Variovorax paradoxus: one gene and its partner. The protein of the gene in region 1 interacts with the protein of each later gene in a pairwise test. Links are inferred from orthologs where the notes say so. Each region holds a gene or a part of one and is shown on either strand. Other genes may lie near its edges. The genes, in order: dnaQ and dnaE.

Evidence for each region.
Region 2: the proteins of dnaQ (region 1) and dnaE interact in binary tests that used the Escherichia coli proteins (3 or more experiments, as listed by UniProt). The link is inferred for Variovorax paradoxus from one-to-one orthologs.

Annotation. Positions count from the first base shown.
Region 1 is NZ_CP046622.1:2,409,547-2,413,180, forward strand. What follows is about bases 1-2,943. They hold dnaQ (DNA polymerase III subunit epsilon), read left to right. Parts: upstream 1-1,089; coding sequence 1,090-1,797; downstream 1,798-2,943. Other genes in these bases: hscA (Fe-S protein assembly chaperone HscA), read left to right, coding at 1-731; fdx (ISC system 2Fe-2S type ferredoxin), read left to right, coding at 739-1,077; GOQ09_RS11360 (stereocilin), read left to right, coding at 2,121-2,231; GOQ09_RS11365 (NAD(P)/FAD-dependent oxidoreductase), read left to right, coding at 2,264-2,943. Outside these bases: more of GOQ09_RS11365, read left to right, coding at 2,944-3,367; GOQ09_RS11370 (glycine zipper domain-containing protein), read left to right, coding at 3,513-3,634. UniProt on the Escherichia coli protein: DNA polymerase III is a complex, multichain enzyme responsible for most of the replicative synthesis in bacteria. The epsilon subunit contain the editing function and is a proofreading 3'-5' exonuclease.
Region 2 is NZ_CP046622.1:3,439,987-3,453,242, reverse strand. What follows is about bases 4,794-8,822. They hold dnaE (DNA polymerase III subunit alpha), read left to right. Parts: upstream 4,794-5,103; coding sequence 5,104-8,622; downstream 8,623-8,822. Other genes in these bases: GOQ09_RS16055 (YgiW/YdeI family stress tolerance OB fold protein), read left to right, coding at 8,722-8,822; GOQ09_RS16065 (sulfurtransferase), read right to left, coding at 4,794-4,954. Also shown: GOQ09_RS16095 (NAD(P)/FAD-dependent oxidoreductase), read right to left, coding at 1-148; GOQ09_RS16090 (LysR family transcriptional regulator), read right to left, coding at 234-1,187; GOQ09_RS16085 (pirin family protein), read left to right, coding at 1,365-2,066; GOQ09_RS16080 (DoxX family protein), read left to right, coding at 2,132-2,569; GOQ09_RS16075 (flavodoxin family protein), read left to right, coding at 2,631-3,182; GOQ09_RS16070 (pirin family protein), read left to right, coding at 3,208-4,131; more of GOQ09_RS16065, read right to left, coding at 4,169-4,793; more of GOQ09_RS16055, read left to right, coding at 8,823-9,114; GOQ09_RS16045 (ExbD/TolR family protein), read right to left, coding at 10,109-10,546; protein TolQ, read right to left, coding at 10,562-11,284; GOQ09_RS16035 (YbgC/FadM family acyl-CoA thioesterase), read right to left, coding at 11,281-11,739; GOQ09_RS16030 (pyridoxal phosphate-dependent aminotransferase), read right to left, coding at 11,736-12,932; transcription antitermination factor NusB, read right to left, coding at 12,985-13,256. UniProt on the Escherichia coli protein: DNA polymerase III is a complex, multichain enzyme responsible for most of the replicative synthesis in bacteria. This DNA polymerase also exhibits 3' to 5' exonuclease activity. The alpha chain is the DNA polymerase catalytic subunit.

The DNA of each region.
Region 1 (3,634 bases):
CCAATCAGTTGGCCGGCAACAACGGCGCGGGCGATCTGCTGCTGCTCGACGTGATTCCGCTGTCGCTCGGCATTGAAACCATGGGCGGCCTGGTCGAGCGCATCGTGCCGCGCAACCAGACCATCCCCACCGCGATGGCGCAGGACTTCACCACGTATCAAGACGGGCAGACGGCCCTTGCATTGCACGTGGTGCAGGGCGAGCGCGACCTGGTCGCCGATTGCCGCAGCCTCGCGCGCTTCACCTTGCGCGGCATTCCGCCGATGGCCGCGGGTGCGGCGCGCATCCGCGTGACCTTCACGGTCGACGCCGATGGGCTGCTGAGCGTCAGTGCCAAGGAGCAGGGCAGCGGCGTCGAGGCCAGCGTCACTGTCAAGCCGTCGTACGGGCTTTCGGACGACCAGATCGCGACCATGCTGCAGGAGAGCTTTTCCACCGCGCAGCAGGACATGCAGGCGCGGGCGCTGGTCGAGGCGCGCGTGGATGCCGAGCGCATGCTGCTCGCCACGCAGAGCGCGCTCGATGCCGACGGCGACCTGCTGACCGAAGATGAGCGTGCCGCCGTCGATGCGTCGATGGCAAAGCTGCGCGAAGCCGCCACGGGCACCGACGCCGCCACCATAGAAGCGGCCACCAAGGCGCTGGCTAACGACACCGAGGCCTTCGCCGCCCAGCGCATGAACGCGGGCATTGCGCGCGCCTTGTCGGGCCGCAAGGTCGAATCCCTCTAAGAACAACATGCCCACCATCAAGATATTTCCGCATCCCGAGTACTGCCCGCAGGGTGCAGAAATCACGGCGCCGGCCGGTACCTCCATTTGCGAAGCGCTGCTCGACAATCGCATCAACATCGAGCACGCGTGCGAGATGAGCTGCGCCTGCACCACCTGCCACGTCATCGTGCGCCAGGGGTTCAGCTCGCTGAACGAAGCCGAAGAGGGTGAGGAAGACCTGCTCGACCGCGCGTGGGGCCTGGAGCCACAATCGCGTCTCAGCTGCCAGGCCATCCTGGCGCAGGAAGACGTGACGGTCGAGATCCCCAAATACTCGATCAACCACGCCAAAGAGAACCATTGAAGAAGGCACCGAATGTCGCGCCAGATCGTCCTCGACACTGAAACCACCGGCCTTTCCGCCGAGAACGGCGACCGCATCATCGAACTCGGCTGCGTGGAGCTGTTTGCGCGCAAGCTCACGGGCAACGACCTGCACATCTACTTCAACCCCGAGCGCGAGAGCCATGAAGACGCGCTCAAGGTGCACGGCCTCACGACCGACTTCTTGCGCGACAAGCCGAAGTTCGCCACGCTGGCCAACGACATCGTCGAGTACCTGCGCGGCGCCGAGCTGATCATTCACAACGCGGCTTTCGACGTCGGCTTTCTCAACAAGGAACTCGAGCTGGCCGGCCTGCCGCCGCTGCGCACCTTCGTCGGCGAAGTGACCGACACGCTGGCCATGGCCAAGCAGGTGTACCCGGGCAAGCGCAATTCGCTCGACGCACTGTGCGACCGTTTCGGCGTCGACCGCTCGAACCGTACGTTTCACGGCGCCAAGCTCGACGCGCAGCTGCTGGCCGATGTCTACATCAACCTCACGCGCGGCCAGGACGCGCTGCTGATCGACGTGTCGTCGAATGAGCCGGCGCAGGGCACCACGGTGGTTGCCATCGACCTGAGCCAGTTCGACCTGCCGGTGCTCATTGCGGGCGAGCAGGAGCTTGCGGCGCACGAGGCGGTGTTGTCGCAGCTCGACAAATCCAGCAACGGACGCACGCTGTTTCGGCAAAACGCCTGAAATGCTGTGGCATAATCGAAGGCTTCGCGCAACGCGATTAATTCAACGGCACTGAAACACGGCGCCAGAGAATTGACAGGGCGGTTAGCTCAGGGGTAGAGCACAGCATTCACACTGCTGGGGTCGGAGGTTCGAAGCCTCCACCGCCCACCAAATTCCTCAAAACGAAATCAGCGACTTGGATTGTCCAAGTCGCTTTTTGTTTTGCGCGCCGCTTTCAAGCCGCCGCACCAAACTGTCGACTCGTGCTGACGCCAGCTCCCGCTCAGCGCCGGCTCAATTTGCTGGCCGAGCGCGTACACCCACGGGGAAGGAGACCGATCATGGCCACTCATCCCGACATTCCGCCCGACCTGCCCGTGGAACCCGACGAAGGGCCGAGCACGCCGCCGGACGATCCGACCGATCCCGAGCCTCCTCCCACCACCTCGTGAATCTGGCGCGCGAGCCGCGATAAGCTCGCGCCATGGATGAACTTGATTGCGCCGTCATCGGCGGGGGTGTGGTGGGCCTGGCAGTGGCGCGCGCGTTGGCGCTCGCGGGCCGGGAGGTGGTGGTGCTCGAGGCGGAAGGCGCCATTGGCACCGGAACCAGTTCTCGCAACAGCGAAGTGATTCACGCGGGCATCTACTACCCGCAGGGCTCGCTCAAGGCGCGCCTGTGCGTCGAGGGCAAGCAGGCACTTTATGAATATGCCGCGGAGCGCGGCTTGCCGCACAAGCGCTGCGGCAAGCTCATCGTGGCGACCTCGCCCGAGCAGGTAGCACAACTCGAAGTCATTCGCGCCAAGGCTGCGGCAAATGGCGTCGACGACCTCGTGCTGCTGACCGCGGAGCAGGCCATGGCCATGGAGCCGCAACTGCATTGCGTGGCCGCGTTGCATTCGCCGAGCACCGGCATTGTCGACAGCCACGCGCTGATGCTGAGCCTGCTGGGCGACCTGGAGAACGCAGGCGGAATGCTGGCGCTGAAATCGCCCATCGCAAGCGCCCAATGTGGCGCTGACGCTATCGTCCTGGTAGCGGAAGACGGCACGGCGCTGCGCTGCAACACCGTCGTCAACGCGGCGGGGCTCGGTGCGCCCGAACTGGCCAGGCGGTTCGAAGGCTTGCCTGCGGCGGCCACACCGACGGCGTACTTTGCCAAGGGCAACTACTTCACCCTGTCCGGACGCGCGCCTTTCACCCGGTTGATCTACCCGGTGCCCGAGCCGGGCGGCCTGGGGGTGCATCTGACGCTCGACCTCGGCGGGCAGGCCAAGTTCGGGCCTGATGTGCAATGGGTGGAATCGGCCGAGGACCTTGTGGTGGACCCGGCGCGCGGAGACGGCTTCTACGCCGAGGTGCGCAAGTACTGGCCGGCGCTGCCCGACGGGGGACTGATCCCGGGCTATGCGGGCATGCGCCCCAAGATTTCTGGGCCGGACGAGCCGGCGCGCGACTTCATGATCGAGGGGCCCGAATCGCATGGTGTGAGAGGACTGGTCAACCTCTTCGGCATCGAATCGCCGGGGCTCACGAGCAGCCTTGCCATCGGAGGCTACGTGGCTCGCTTGCTTGAAAGCGCCTGACGGATGCCGCGCAACCCTTTCGCGTGCAGAAGTCTGCAGAACTGCCGTGCATGAGGGGCTTTTGTGCCTGTAACATGACACCACGCCATTTGCTGGCGTGAAGCCGCCGGCGCGGTGCCGGTGTCATCACGGAGGAAAGATTCCAATGAGTGCATCCAACAATATCGAGGCAGCAGCCGAAGACATCGCGAGCGACGTGCGCGGCGTGCTGGCCAGCAAGGACCTGGATTCGGTTCCCCACATCAAGGCGCTGCGCCAGCGCATCGA
Region 2 (13,256 bases), 1.0 Mb from region 1 along the record:
CGGTGACCTTGTGGCCGGCCTGCACCAGCGTGCGTGCGCAGGCCACGCCGGCAATGCCGGCGCCCACGACGGCGTAGTGGCGCGGGGCGGCGGGGGTTCGGTGGCGGTCGGTGGCCTTTGCCGTCTTGGCAGTTGCGCGAGTGGTCATGAGGGACTCTTTTCTTGTGTAGGGAGACGATGGATGTGGTTGCACTCTACATCGGTCTGGAAGTGGGGCGTCCGACCGGGCAACGTCAGCGGCCGCGGTGCCGCTCGAGCAGCGCCCGCCGCGTGGCCTCGTGGTCGAACTGCGCGAGCCACCATTCGAGGGCGCGACCCGGCCCGCCCGCGCTGCGCACGCGCCAGGCGCAATGCATGGTGGCGAGCGGCGGCTGGCGTTCGGTCTTGCGTTCGACGAGGTGCCCGGCTTCGATGTAGGGACGCGCCATGGGCTCGGGCAAGAAACCGCCGCCAAGGCCGTGCAGTTGCGCGTTCAGCTTGGCATGCATGCTCGGCACCGTGAGCACGTCTTGCCCGCCGACCAGGTTGACGGTCATGCTGGGGCCGCTGCGCACCGAGTCGGCGGCGGCCACTGCACGGTGCTGGCGCAGCACCGCGTCGGTCAATGGCTCGGGCAAGCGCGCGAGCGGATGGTGCGGTGCCACGGCATACACAAAGCACAGCTCGCCGATCGGCCGGCTGCGGATGCCGGTGGCGGTGAAGGCCAGGCTTGCCGCGTCGAGCACGGCGCCGATGGCGAGGTCGGCCTCGCCGCTGGTCAGTGCCTCGATGGTGCCGAGCAGCGTTTCATCGCGCAGCTTGAGCCGCGTGGGCGGGTTCAGCGCGAAGAAGGCAGTGGCCAGGTCGAGCAGCGGGTCGCGTGCGATCACGCTGTCCACGGCAATGGTGAGCATCGGCTCCCAGCCGGTGGCGACGCGCTTCACGCGGTTGGCCACCGCATCGATCTCGCCCAGCAGGCGTGCCGCTTCGCGCAGCAGTTCGGCGCCGGCCTCGGTGATGCGGGCCTGGCGGGCGCTGCGGTCGAACAGCAGCACGTCGAGCGCGTCTTCGATCTGCCGCACGCGGTAGCTGAGCGCACTGGGCACCAGGTTGAGCGCGCGCGCCGCGCCCGCAAAGCTGCCGGTGCTTGCCACCGTCTGGAGCATGGCGAGCGCGTCGGGGGTCAGTACGTCTCTGGCGCTGGGCATTGTGGCTCCGTTGGATGCTCGGTCGATTGATCAAATAATTTGAATGATGCCATCAAAACCCGGCGCTTTTACGGCTGGGGTGCAGGCCTAAAGTTCTTCACATCCGCTGCGCATCCGGCGCGGCATACGAAAGAAGGCCCGAGCATTCCCACGGGGCAGGGCCGAAGGAGTTTGACGATGTTGCAAGTCCGTAAATCACAGGAACGCGGTTATGCCGACCATGGCTGGCTGCGCTCGTTCCACAGCTTTTCTTTTGCCGGCTACTACGACCCGGCCCACATGGGCTTCGGCAACCTGCGGGTGATCAACGAAGACCGCGTGGCCGCGGGCGCCGGCTTTGGCACCCATGGCCACAAGGACATGGAAATCATCAGCTACGTGCTCTCGGGTGAACTGGCGCACAAGGACAGCATGGGCAACGTGGAGTCGATTCCGCCGGGCGACGTGCAGCGCATGAGCGCGGGCCGCGGCGTGATGCACAGCGAGTTCAACCACAAGGCCGACGAGACCACGCATTTCCTGCAGATCTGGATCGAGCCGAACGTGCGCGGCATTGCGCCGGGCTACGAGCAGAAGAAATTCAGCAATGACGAAAAGCGCGGCAAGCTGCGCTTGGTGGCCTCGCCCGACGGCGCCGACGGCTCGGTGACGGTGCACGCCGACGCGCGCCTGTTCGCCGGCCTGCTCGATGGCGACGAAAAAGCCAGCCTGGCGCTCGATCCGCAGCGCAAGAGCTATGTGCACCTGGTGCGCGGGGAGCTCGAAGTCAACGGCCAGAAGCTGTCTGGCGGCGACGCCGCGATGCTGCAAGGCGAATCGCAACTGACGCTCGGCGCCGGCAAGGATGCCGAAGTGCTGGTGTTCGACCTGGCCGCCTGAGCAGACGTTTTCTTCAATTCTTGTTTTCCGCTTCTTTCAACTTTCTACAACCGAGGAGTTTCATCATGACAACCACCGCAATCAATGTAACCGCCACATCCAACCCCACCGCAGCGCAAGACACGCTGGCACTTGTAGGTCGCGTGCTGCTGGCGCTGCTTTTCGTGCCTGCGGGCTTCAGCAAGCTCATGGGCTTTGCGGGCACGGTCGGGTATATCTCGTCCGTCGGAGCGCCGCTGCCGCAGGTTGCGGCGGTCATCGCGATCGTCGTGGAACTGGGCCTGGGCCTGATGCTGCTCGTCGGCTTCAAGACACGCCTCGCGGCCGTGGTGCTGGCGGTGTTCACCGTCGCGGCATCGGTGCTGTTCCACAATTACTGGAGCATGCCCGCAGACAAGGCCTTCGTGAACCAGCTGATGTTCTTCAAGAACATTGCCATTTCCGGCGGTTTGCTCGCCTTTGTCGCCTTCGGTGCCGGCCGCTTCAGCATCGACAGGAAGTAAGCAGGCTTTTGCCCGGGCTTCGCATCAACGACCCTCGTCACCACTTCAGGAGAACCATCCAATGCCAAACATCGTGGTCGTCTTTCATTCCGGCTACGGCCACACCCAGCGCATCGCCCAGGCTGTCGCCGATGGAGCCGGCGCGCAACTGCTCGCCATCGATGCGGATGGCAACCTGCCCGAAGGCGGTTGGGAGACGCTGGCCGCAGCGGACGCCATCATCATGGGCTCGCCGACCTACATGGGCGGCGTGAGCTGGCAGTTCAAGAAGTTTGCCGATGCGTCGTCGAAGGTGTGGTTCACGCAGGGCTGGAAAGACAAGCTCTTTGCGGGCTTCACCAACAGCGCCACCATGAACGGCGACAAGGTCACGACCATGGCGTACCTGTGGACGCTCGCGATGCAGCACAGCGGCATCTGGGTGAGCTTGGGCATCCTGCCGACGAACAACAAGGCCGCCACGCGCGATTCGCTGAACTACGTGGGTGGCTACGGCGGCCTGCTCACGCAGTCGCCGTCGGATGCGAGCCCGGCCGAGATGTTCAAGGGCGACTTCGACACTGCGCGTGCTTTCGGCGAGCGCGTCGCCGAAGTGGCAAGATCGCGCGGGTAAAACCCAGTCCACCACGGAGCCCCCGATGACCGATAACGCCGCACAGACCCAACTGCTTCAACCGCATGACAAGGACCTGGGCGGTGGCTTCAAGGTGCGGCGCCTGCTGCCCGCGGCGCAGCGCCGGTCGGTCGGGCCCTTCGTCTTCTTCGACCACTTCGGCCCGGCTACCGAGCAGCCCGGTGCCGAACACGATGTGCGGCCGCATCCGCACATCGGCCTTTCGACGGTCACTTATCTTTTCGAGGGCGCGATGATGCATCGCGACAGCCTCGGCAGCGTGCAGGAAATCTTGCCCGGTGCCATCAACTGGATGACGGCGGGCCGCGGCATCGTGCACTCCGAGCGCAAGCCCGAGCGGCTCAAGGCCGATACCTACGTTAACCATGGCCTGCAGCTTTGGGCAGCCTTGCCACAGGCGCATGAAGAGGTCGAGCCGAGCTTCGAGCACACGCCGGCCAGCGCCATTCCCGAGCTTGAGGAGCAAGGCGCGAAGGTGCGCGTACTGGTGGGCGAGGCCTTTGGAAAGCACTCACCGGTCAAGACGCTGTCGCAGACGCTCTACCTCGATATCGCACTGCCCGCTGGCGGCCGCTTCGAATTGCCCGCACTGGCACAGGAGCTGGCCGTCTACGCCGTCGATGCCGATGCGCGCATCAATGGCGAGTCCATTGCGGCGCACACGATGGTTGTGCTGCCGGACGGCCAGGGCGCGGTGCTGAGCGCCGATACGGCGGTGCGTTTGATGGTGATCGGCGGCGAGCCGCTCGATGGTCCGCGCTACATCACCTGGAACTTCGTTTCCAGCCGGCGCGAGCGCATTCTGGAGGCGGGCTCCGACTGGGCCGCCCAGCGCATGGGCCACGTGCCCGGTGAGACCGAATTCATTCCGCTGCCGGGCAAGCCCTTCGGCGTGCGTGAGCCGGACGTCGGCACCACGCCGGTCTGACGAGCCCGCAGCGAACAAGCCCCCGCGGCGCGGGGGCTCAGTTCTTTTGTTCCAGGTCGGGATCCTCGGCAGCGCGCGCACTCGCATCGGCCGCGCGTGCGCTCAGGTCGGGTGCCAGCGCGCGCCGGCCGTCGAACACGAAGCAGTCGCCGTGATAGTGCGCACCGCCGACTTCTTCGAAATATTTAAGGATGCCGCCTTCGAGCTGCAGCACGTTTTCCACGCCTTCCTCGCGCATCAGGATGGCGGCCTTTTCGCAGCGGATACCGCCGGTGCAGAAGCTCACGACCGTCTTGCCCGCGAAATCGGCGCTGTGTGCTTTCAGTGCGGGCGGGAATTCGGTGAACTTGGTGATGCGCCAGTCGATTGCGCCGTCGAAGGTGCCTTCGTCGACCTCGAAGTCGTTGCGCGTGTCGAGCAGCGCAATTTCGCGGCCGGCGTCGTCATGCCCCTGGTCGAGCCAGCGCTTGAGGGTGTGCGCGTCCACGCCCGGTGCGCGGCCGGCCGCCGGCTGGATGGCGGGATGGTCCATGCGGATGATCTCGCGCTTCAGCTTCACCAGCATGCGGCGGAAGGGCTGCGTGGCCGACCAGCTTTCCTTGGTTTCGAGGTCTGCAAAGCGCGGATCGGCGCGGAGGCTGGCCACAAAGCTGCGAATGGCGTCGGCTGCGCCCGCCAGAAACAGGTTGATGCCCTCGGGCGCCAGCAGGATGGTGCCCATGAGGCCCAGCGCCTGGGCGCGCCCGCGCAGGTCTTCACGCAGCACGGGGCTGTCGTCGATGGCTACGAACTTGTAGGCCGCAATATTCAAAATCTCTTGCACGGGGCGGAATTGTAGGTGCCGCCGGGCCGCCCCAAGGCACCGAGCCTCCCCCTCGGGGGGGGGCGAAGCACACGAAGTGGCAAGCCGGGGGGCTCAATTTAGGGGATTGCCAACCCACATCGTGGAGTGCCGGTTTCTACAATGGGAGGATGTTTGTTCACCTGCGCCTGCACACCGAGTTTTCCGTCGTCGACGGCACCAACCGAATCGACGAAGTCGTCAAGGCCGCCGCTGCCGACAAGCAGCCCGCACTGGCCATCACCGACCTGAACAACCTGTTCGGGGCGATCAAGTTCTACAAACAGGGGCGCAGCAAGGGTGTCAAGCCGGTCATCGGCGCAGAAATCTTCGTCGAGGGGCTGGGCAAGGAGCCCGGCGTGCTCACGCGCATCGTGCTGCTGGTGCAGAACATGGAAGGCTACCTGCATCTTTCCGAGTTGCTGGCGCGTGCCTGGACGCAGAACGTGGGCCGGGGGCAATCCCAAGCGGCCTGCAAGCTCGAATGGCTCGAAGAGCTGCAGGGCGGGCTGATCGCGCTCTCGGGCGCGCAAGCCGGCCCTCTGGGGGCGCCGCTTTTGCAGGGGCAGGAAGAACGCGCCGCTGAACTGGCGCTTCAGTTGGCGGGCATGTTCCCGCACCGCTTCTACATCGAGCTGCAGCGCGCGGGCCGCCCCGAGGACGAGCCGCACGTGATTGCCGCCGTGAAGCTCGCGGCCCGGCTGCGCCTGCCGGTGGTCGCCACGCACCCTGTGCAGTTTGCCGAGCGCCAGGACTACGAGGCGCACGAGGCACGGGTCTGTATCTCCGAAGGCGAAATCCTGGGCAACCCGCGCCGGGTGCGCAAGTTCACCGAGGAGCAGTATTTCAAGTCGAGCGCCGAAATGCAGGCGCTCTTTGCCGACGTGCCGAGCGCGCTGGCCAACACGGTCGAGATTGCCAAGCGCTGCAACCTGACGCTGGTGCTCGGCAAGCCGCAGCTGCCCGATTTTCCGACGCCTTTCATCAGCGAAGGCGTGCGCATGCCGATCGACGAGTTCTTCCGCCAGGAGTCCTTCGCGGGGCTCGAAGAGCGGCTGGTGCACCTGTATCCAGACCAGGCCAAGCGCGATGCCGAGCGGCCGCGCTATGTGGAGCGGCTCGAGTTCGAGATCAACACGATCTTGAACATGGGGTTCCCGGGCTATTTCCTGATCGTGGGCGACTTCATCAAGTGGGCCAAGAACAACGGCTGTCCGGTGGGCCCGGGCCGGGGCTCGGGCGCGGGCTCGCTGGTGGCCTATGCGCTGAAGATCACCGACCTCGATCCGCTCGAATACAAGCTGCTGTTCGAACGGTTCCTGAACCCCGAGCGCGTTTCGATGCCCGACTTCGACATCGACTTCTGCCAGGGCAACCGCGACCGCGTGATCGACTACGTGAAGGACAAGTACGGCCGCGAGGCCGTGAGCCAGATCGCCACCTTCGGAACGATGGCCGCCCGCGCCGCCATTCGCGACGTGGGCCGAGTGCTGGACATGAGCTACATGTTCTGCGACGGCATCAGCAAGCTCATTCCGAACAAGCCGGGCCAGCCTGTCACCATCCAGTATCCGCCGGATCCGAAGGTGGATGGCGACAAGAACAACTACGCCATCGAGATGGAGCCGCAGCTCGCGGCCCGCATCGAGAAGGAAGAAGAAGTGCGCATGCTGGTGGAGCTTGCGCAAAAGCTCGAAGGCATGACCCGCAACATCGGCATGCACGCGGGCGGCGTGCTGATTGCGCCCGGCAAGCTCACCGATTTTTGCCCGCTGTACCAGCAGCCCGGCAGCGACTCGGCCGTGAGCCAATACGACAAGGACGACGTGGAGGCCATCGGCCTCGTGAAGTTCGACTTTCTGGGCCTGGCCACGCTCACCATCCTCGAGATTGCGAAAGAGTTCATCGTCAAGCGCCACAAGGGCCAGGAGAACTTTGCCTACGAGAACATCAAGCTGGACGACCGCGAGACCTACAAGCTCTTTTCCGAGGGCAAGACGGAAGCGGTGTTCCAGTTTGAAAGCCGCGGCATGCAGGGCATGCTGAAGGATGCGCGGCCCACGCGCCTTGAAGACCTGATTGCGCTCAACGCGCTGTACCGGCCGGGCCCGATGGACCTGATTCCGAGCTTCGTGGCGCGCAAGCACGGCCGCGAAGAGGTGGAGTACCCGCACCCGGCCGTGGCCGAGATGCTCTCCGAAACCTACGGGATCATGGTCTACCAGGAGCAGGTGATGCAGACCGCGCAGATCCTGGGCGGCTACTCGCTCGGCGGCGCCGACCTGCTGCGCCGCGCCATGGGCAAGAAAAAGCTCGAGGAGATGGCCGAGCACCGCGAGAAGTTCCGAGCGGGCGCGCTCAAGACGCACGGCATTCCGCAGGACAAGGCCGACGAGATCTTCGACTTGATGGAGAAGTTCGCGGGCTACGGCTTCAACAAGTCGCACGCGGCCGCCTATTCGCTGCTGGCGTACCACACGGGCTGGCTCAAGGTTCATTACACGGCCGAGTTCTTCTGCGCCAACATGACCGTGGAAATGGACGACACCGACAAGCTCAAGGTGTTGTTCGAGGACGCGCAGAAAAACTTCGGCATCACGTTCGAGCCGCCGGACGTGAACCGCGGCAACTACCGCTTTGAACCCGTCACCGACAAGGTGATTCGCTACGGCCTGGGGGCCGTCAAGGGCACGGGACAGCTTGCGGTGGAGGCCATTGTGCGGGCGCGCGAAGAGGGCGGTCCGTTCAAGAGCCTGTTCGATTTTTGCGTGCGCATCGACCGCCAGCGCATCAACAAGCGCACGGTCGAAGCGCTCATCAAGGCCGGCGCGTTCGATGCCATTCAGCAGAACCGCGCCTCGCTCATCGCCTCGGTTGACCGCGCCTTCGAGTTCGCGGTGGCCACCGAAGCCAACGCGGCCCAGGTCGACATCTTCGGCGACAGCGAGCACGGCTCGGCCACGCAGGAGCCCGAACTGGTGGACGCCACGCCCTGGGGCGTGAAGGAGCGGCTCACCTACGAGAAAACGGCCGTGGGCTTCTACCTCTCGGGCCATCTGTTCGACGAGGTGTCGCACGAGGTGCGGCGCTTCTGCAAGCGCGAGATCGGCGACCTGATGGACACCCGCGAGCAGCAGGTGATTGCGGGCATCGTGAGCGACTTCCGCGTGATCAACGGCCAGCGCGGTCGCCTGGCGATCTTCAAGCTCGACGACAAGTCGGACTCCATCGACGCGACCGCCGACGAGGCGCTGATCAACGCGAACCGCAACACGCTGAAGGACGACGAGCTGGTGATCGTGAGCGGCCGGCTGCAGCCCGGCCGCGGCGGTTTCGAGGCGCGTTTTCAGGTGCAGCAGGTGTGGGACCTGGCTACTGCGCGCTGCCGCTTCGGCAAATTCCTGCGGGTGGCGGTCAACGGCAAGGCGCCGGACATCGCACGCCTGGTGAAAGATTTTCCGCCGCGTACCGAGCAAAGCGAACACGGCGACCTGGTGCAGGGGCTGCCGGTGCGTCTTTCGATGGCGCGGGGCGGCGCGCAGGTCGAACTGCAGCTTGGTGAGCGCGCCAAGTTCTTTCCGACCGATGCCGCGCTGGCAAGCTGGACGGCGCAGGCCGAAGCCGGAAAAGCCTCGGTCGTCTACGAGTGAGCGAGAGGCGCCGGATGTTCCTCAGGGGAACATTCGGATGCCGGGGGTTGTCCATCTGTTTCTTTGTAAACCAGGCTGTTCAAAGGAGGAACGATTGCCATGACCCATACCAACACCAGGACCCTGAAGAAAGCCACACTGGCCCTCGGCATGTCGCTCGCGCTGGTGCTGCCCCTTTCGCCGGCATTTGCGCAGTACGCAGGCCCGAGCACGGTGCAGACGATGACCGTCAAGCAACTGCTCGACACCGGCAAGGACGATCAGCACGCCACGCTGCGCGGCTTCATCGTTTCGCATGATGGCGGCGAGCACTACACCTTTGCCGACGACACCGGCCGCATGAAGGTGGAAATCGACGCCAAGCACTTTCCGCCAGGCGTGAAGATCGACGACAAGGTGCGCGTCGAGATTTCGGGCGAGTTCGACAAGGATCTGGTGGGCAACAAGGCCGAGCTCGACGTCAAGCGGCTGAGCGTCGCGGCGGCAAAGTAAAGAGCTCCAGCGCTTCGCTGCCTTCGGCGCGCAGGCACCGAAGGCAGCGAGATCTCAACCCTAGCGCTTGGGCCGAAGCGAGACGATCAGCGACGGGAAGATGCGCCCGTCGGTGTCGCGCGGCAGCTTGTCGGTCTTGCGCAGGCCGCGTTCGGCGGCTTCGTCCCAGCTGGGCAATCCGCTCGATCGGGTCAGCTTGACGCCGACGATGGTGCCGTCGGGCGCTAGATTCACTTCGAATTCGGCGGCCGGGTTGCCATTGACCGTCTCCGCATCGGGGAAGGTGATGTTCGGACGAACGGCGGCTGCAATGCGCCCCGCATAGCCGCTCGACGGTCCGGACGAACGCAGGGCGGTGCCCTTGGAATCGTCGCTGCCGCTGGCGCCCGCCAAACCCTGCATGCGCTTGAGCGTTGCGGCGCGGTCGGCGGCGGCCTGCTTGGCTGCCGCTTCCTGCTGCTGTTTCTTCGCTTCGGCCTGCTTGGCCTCGACTTCCTGCTGCTTCTTCTGCTGCTCGGCGAGCTTTTGCTGCTGGGCCTTCTTGCGCTCGGCTTCGTCTTCCGCGCGCTGCTTGGCTTCGAGCTCTTTCTTGCGCTGCTGTTGCTGGCGCTCCAGCTCGCGCTCTTTCTGCTCTTTTTCTTCCTTGAGCTTCTTCTCGCGTTCGAGTGCGATGTCCGGCGCGCGCGGCGGCGGTGCGGGTTCGGGAGCCTTCACCTGGGGTGGAGGAGGCGGCGGCGGGGGGAGCGGGCGGCGGTGGTGCGGGAGCGGGCGTGGGCGCTTGCGGTGCGGACAGGCGCGGCGCGGCCTGCTGCACCGTGGAAGACCACAGCTCCGCATCGACCGCGCCTTCGTCGGGGTCGCTGCGCCAGCGCACTCCCCACGTCAGCGCCGCGATCAGGAGCGCATGCGCGACCAATGCGAGCAGCACCGCGCGCGGCGTGCCGCGCTGCGGCGGTGGTGCGAACTCGGGGCGATCCAGGGCGAGCGACATGCCTTATTTGCCGCCCGTGGTGGTGACGGACAGGCCCACGCGCTCGATGCCGCTGCGCTTGAGCTGGTTCATCGCCTTCACGACGGTTTCGTACTTGACGGACTTGTCGGCGCTGATGACCACGGGGCGCTGGTCGTCGCCGCCCTGGGCGGTCTTGGCCGCGGAGCCGATCTGGGTCATGGGAATCGACGCGCCGCCGCTGCCGGTGGACGGGTCTTTCTTGATCTGCACTTCGTCGTCGCTCTTGATGACGATCTCGATGGGCTTGTCGGGTTGCTTGTTGGCACGGTCTACCGAGGGCAGGTTGATCACGCTCGGCGTGATGAGCGGCGCGGTGACCATGAAGATGATCAGCAGCACCAGCATCACGTCGATGAACGGGACCATGTTGATCTCGTTGATCGTGCGGCGGCCTCGGCCTCGGGATGAAACGGCGGGCATGCGCTCGGCCTCCGTTCAGCGGTTGCCCGGAGTCGCCGAAGCTGCCGTCGCGCTCGCGGCCGGGTGGGCCGAGAGATTGCGCTGCAGGATGTTCGAGAACTCCTCGATATAGGTTTCGAGCGCGATGGCGATCTTGTCGATCTCGCGCGCGAAGCGGTTGTAGCCCACCACCGCGGGAATGGCGGCGAATAGGCCGATGGCCGTGGCCACCAGTGCTTCGGCGATGCCGGGCGCCACGGTGGCCAGCGTTACCTGAGCGAGCGCGGCCAGGCCGGTGAAGGCATGCATGATGCCCCAGACCGTGCCGAAGAGGCCGACATACGGCGATACCGAGCCCACGGTGGCCAGGAACGACAGGTTCTGCTCGGCCGCATCGAGTTCGCGCTGGAAGCTCGCGCGCATGGCGCGGCGGGCGCCGTCCAGCAGCGTGCTGGCGTCGCTCACGTGGCGTTCGCGCAGCTTCTGGTATTCGCGCATGCCCGAAGCGAAGATGCGCTCCATGGGCCCGGCGAACTTGGCGTTTTGCGCGGCCGATGCGAACAGTTCGTTCAGGCTGGTGCCCGACCAGAACTCGCGTTCGAAGTCGTCGTTCAGCGCGCGCATGCGGCGCAGCGCAAAGTATTTGCGGATGATCGCGGCCCAGCTCGCAATCGAGACGATCACGAGCAGCAGCACGACCAGTTGGACCACGAAGCTCGCGTGGAGGAGGAGATTGATGATCGAGAGGTCTTGGTTCATGGCTTGAAAGGTTGAGTCATGGAGCCGCCGGAGCGCTCGAGGGTTCCCGAAACTTGGGTCGGTATGCGCGCGGGGCGCAATGTGGTGGCGTCCACCCAGCCGATGCGGATGGTGCCTTCGCACAGAAGGACGGGCGCCGGGGCGCCTGTTCGTTCTTGCTCTGTTTTTGATAGCACCTGCTGACCGATTATCAACGACGCCGTACCCATTTGTCGGAGATCGGCTGTAACCAGCAGTTCGTCGTCGAGGCGGGAGGGGCGATGGTATTTGAGCTGCGTTTCGCTCACCACGAACTGGCCACCGGTTTCCTCGCGCAGCTTTCGCTGCTCCACGCCCAGCGAGCGCAGCCATTCGGTGCGCCCGCGCTCCATGAACTTGAGGTAGTTGGCGTAGAACACGATGCCGCCGGCATCGGTGTCCTCCCAGTACACGCGGATGGGAAACGCGTAGCTCATGGGGCCGGGTTCGCGATCATGGCCCGCAGGCGTTCGATGGATTCCTCGAGATGGGCCATCGAGCTGGCGGTGGAAAAGCGCACGAACTTGCCGGTTTCGGCGGTGCCGAAATCGCGCCCCGGGGTCACGGCCACGTGGGCGCGCTTCATGGTTTCGAAGGCGAAATCCCAGCTGCCCGAAATGCCGAGCTTCTCGGCCACGCTGGTGCAGTCGGCCCAGGCATAGAAGGCGCCGTCGGGCACCACGGGCACGTTGAGGCCCAGCGCATTGAGCTGCGGAATGAACCAGTCGCGGCGCGCCTTGAACTCGGCGCGGCGGCGTTCGTATTCGGCAATGCTCGCATCCTCGAAGCAGGCCAGCGCCGCGTATTGCGACACGGTGCTGGGGCAGATGAAGAGGTTTTGCGCCAGCCGCTCGACCACGGGCACCAGCGCTTCGGGCACCACCAGCCAGCCAAGGCGCCAGCCGGTCATGTTGAAGTATTTGCTGAAGCTGTTGATGCTGATGACGTTGTCGTCGATGGCCAAGGCCGTCTGCCCAAAGGCATCGTCGTGCGAAAGCCCGAGGTAGATCTCGTCGATCAGCGTGATGCCGCCGCGCTGCGACACCACGTTGTGGATGCGGCGCAGCTCGTCGGACGCAATCGAGGTGCCCGTGGGGTTGGAAGGCGAGGCGAGCAGCACGCCGCGCGTCTTGTCGGTCCACGCGGCTTCGACCTTGGCGGCGGTGAGCTGGAAGCGCTCGTCGGCCGTGGTCGGGATCATCACCGCGGTGCCATCCGCGGCGCTCACGAAATGGCGGTTGCAGGGATAGCTCGGGTCGGGCAGCAGGATCTCGTCGCCCGATTCGATGAGCGCGAGGCAGGCCAATTGCAGCGCGGCCGATGCGCCGGCCGTCACCACGATGCGGCGTGCGGGCACGTCGACGCCGAAGCGCTGCGCATACCAGCCGCTGATGCGCTCGCGCAGATGGTCGAGTCCGGTCGCCTGCGTGTACTGCGTGGCACCGGCGCGCACCGCGCGTGCGGCGGCTTCCTGCACCAGCGGCGGCGCGGTGAAGTCGGGCTCGCCGATGTTCAGGAAGATCATCGGCCGGTCGGTATGGGCCACCTCGCGCGCCAGCACGCCGGCGGCCTTGGCAACCTCCATCACGTAGAACGGTTCGATGCGCTGTGCGCGCGCCGAGATTCTCATTGCACCCCCAAGCTACGGCGCTGCGCGCCTTCGGGCGGCCGGGCGGCGCTCCTCACGTTCTAGCCTTGCCGGAAGTGCGATCGGCCTCCACCTCGGCCGCGCGCAGTTGCGGCGCCAGGCCGTTGAGCACGGCGTTCACATACTTGTGGCCGTCCGTGCCGCCGAATTCCTTGGCAAGCTCGATGCATTCGTTGAGCACCACGCGCCATGGCACGTCCAGGCAGTGCTGAAACTCGTACACGCCGATCCACATCACGGCGTGCTCGATGGGCGATATCTCTTCGAACTTGCGGTCCAGCAGCGGGCGGATCAGCGCGTCGAGCT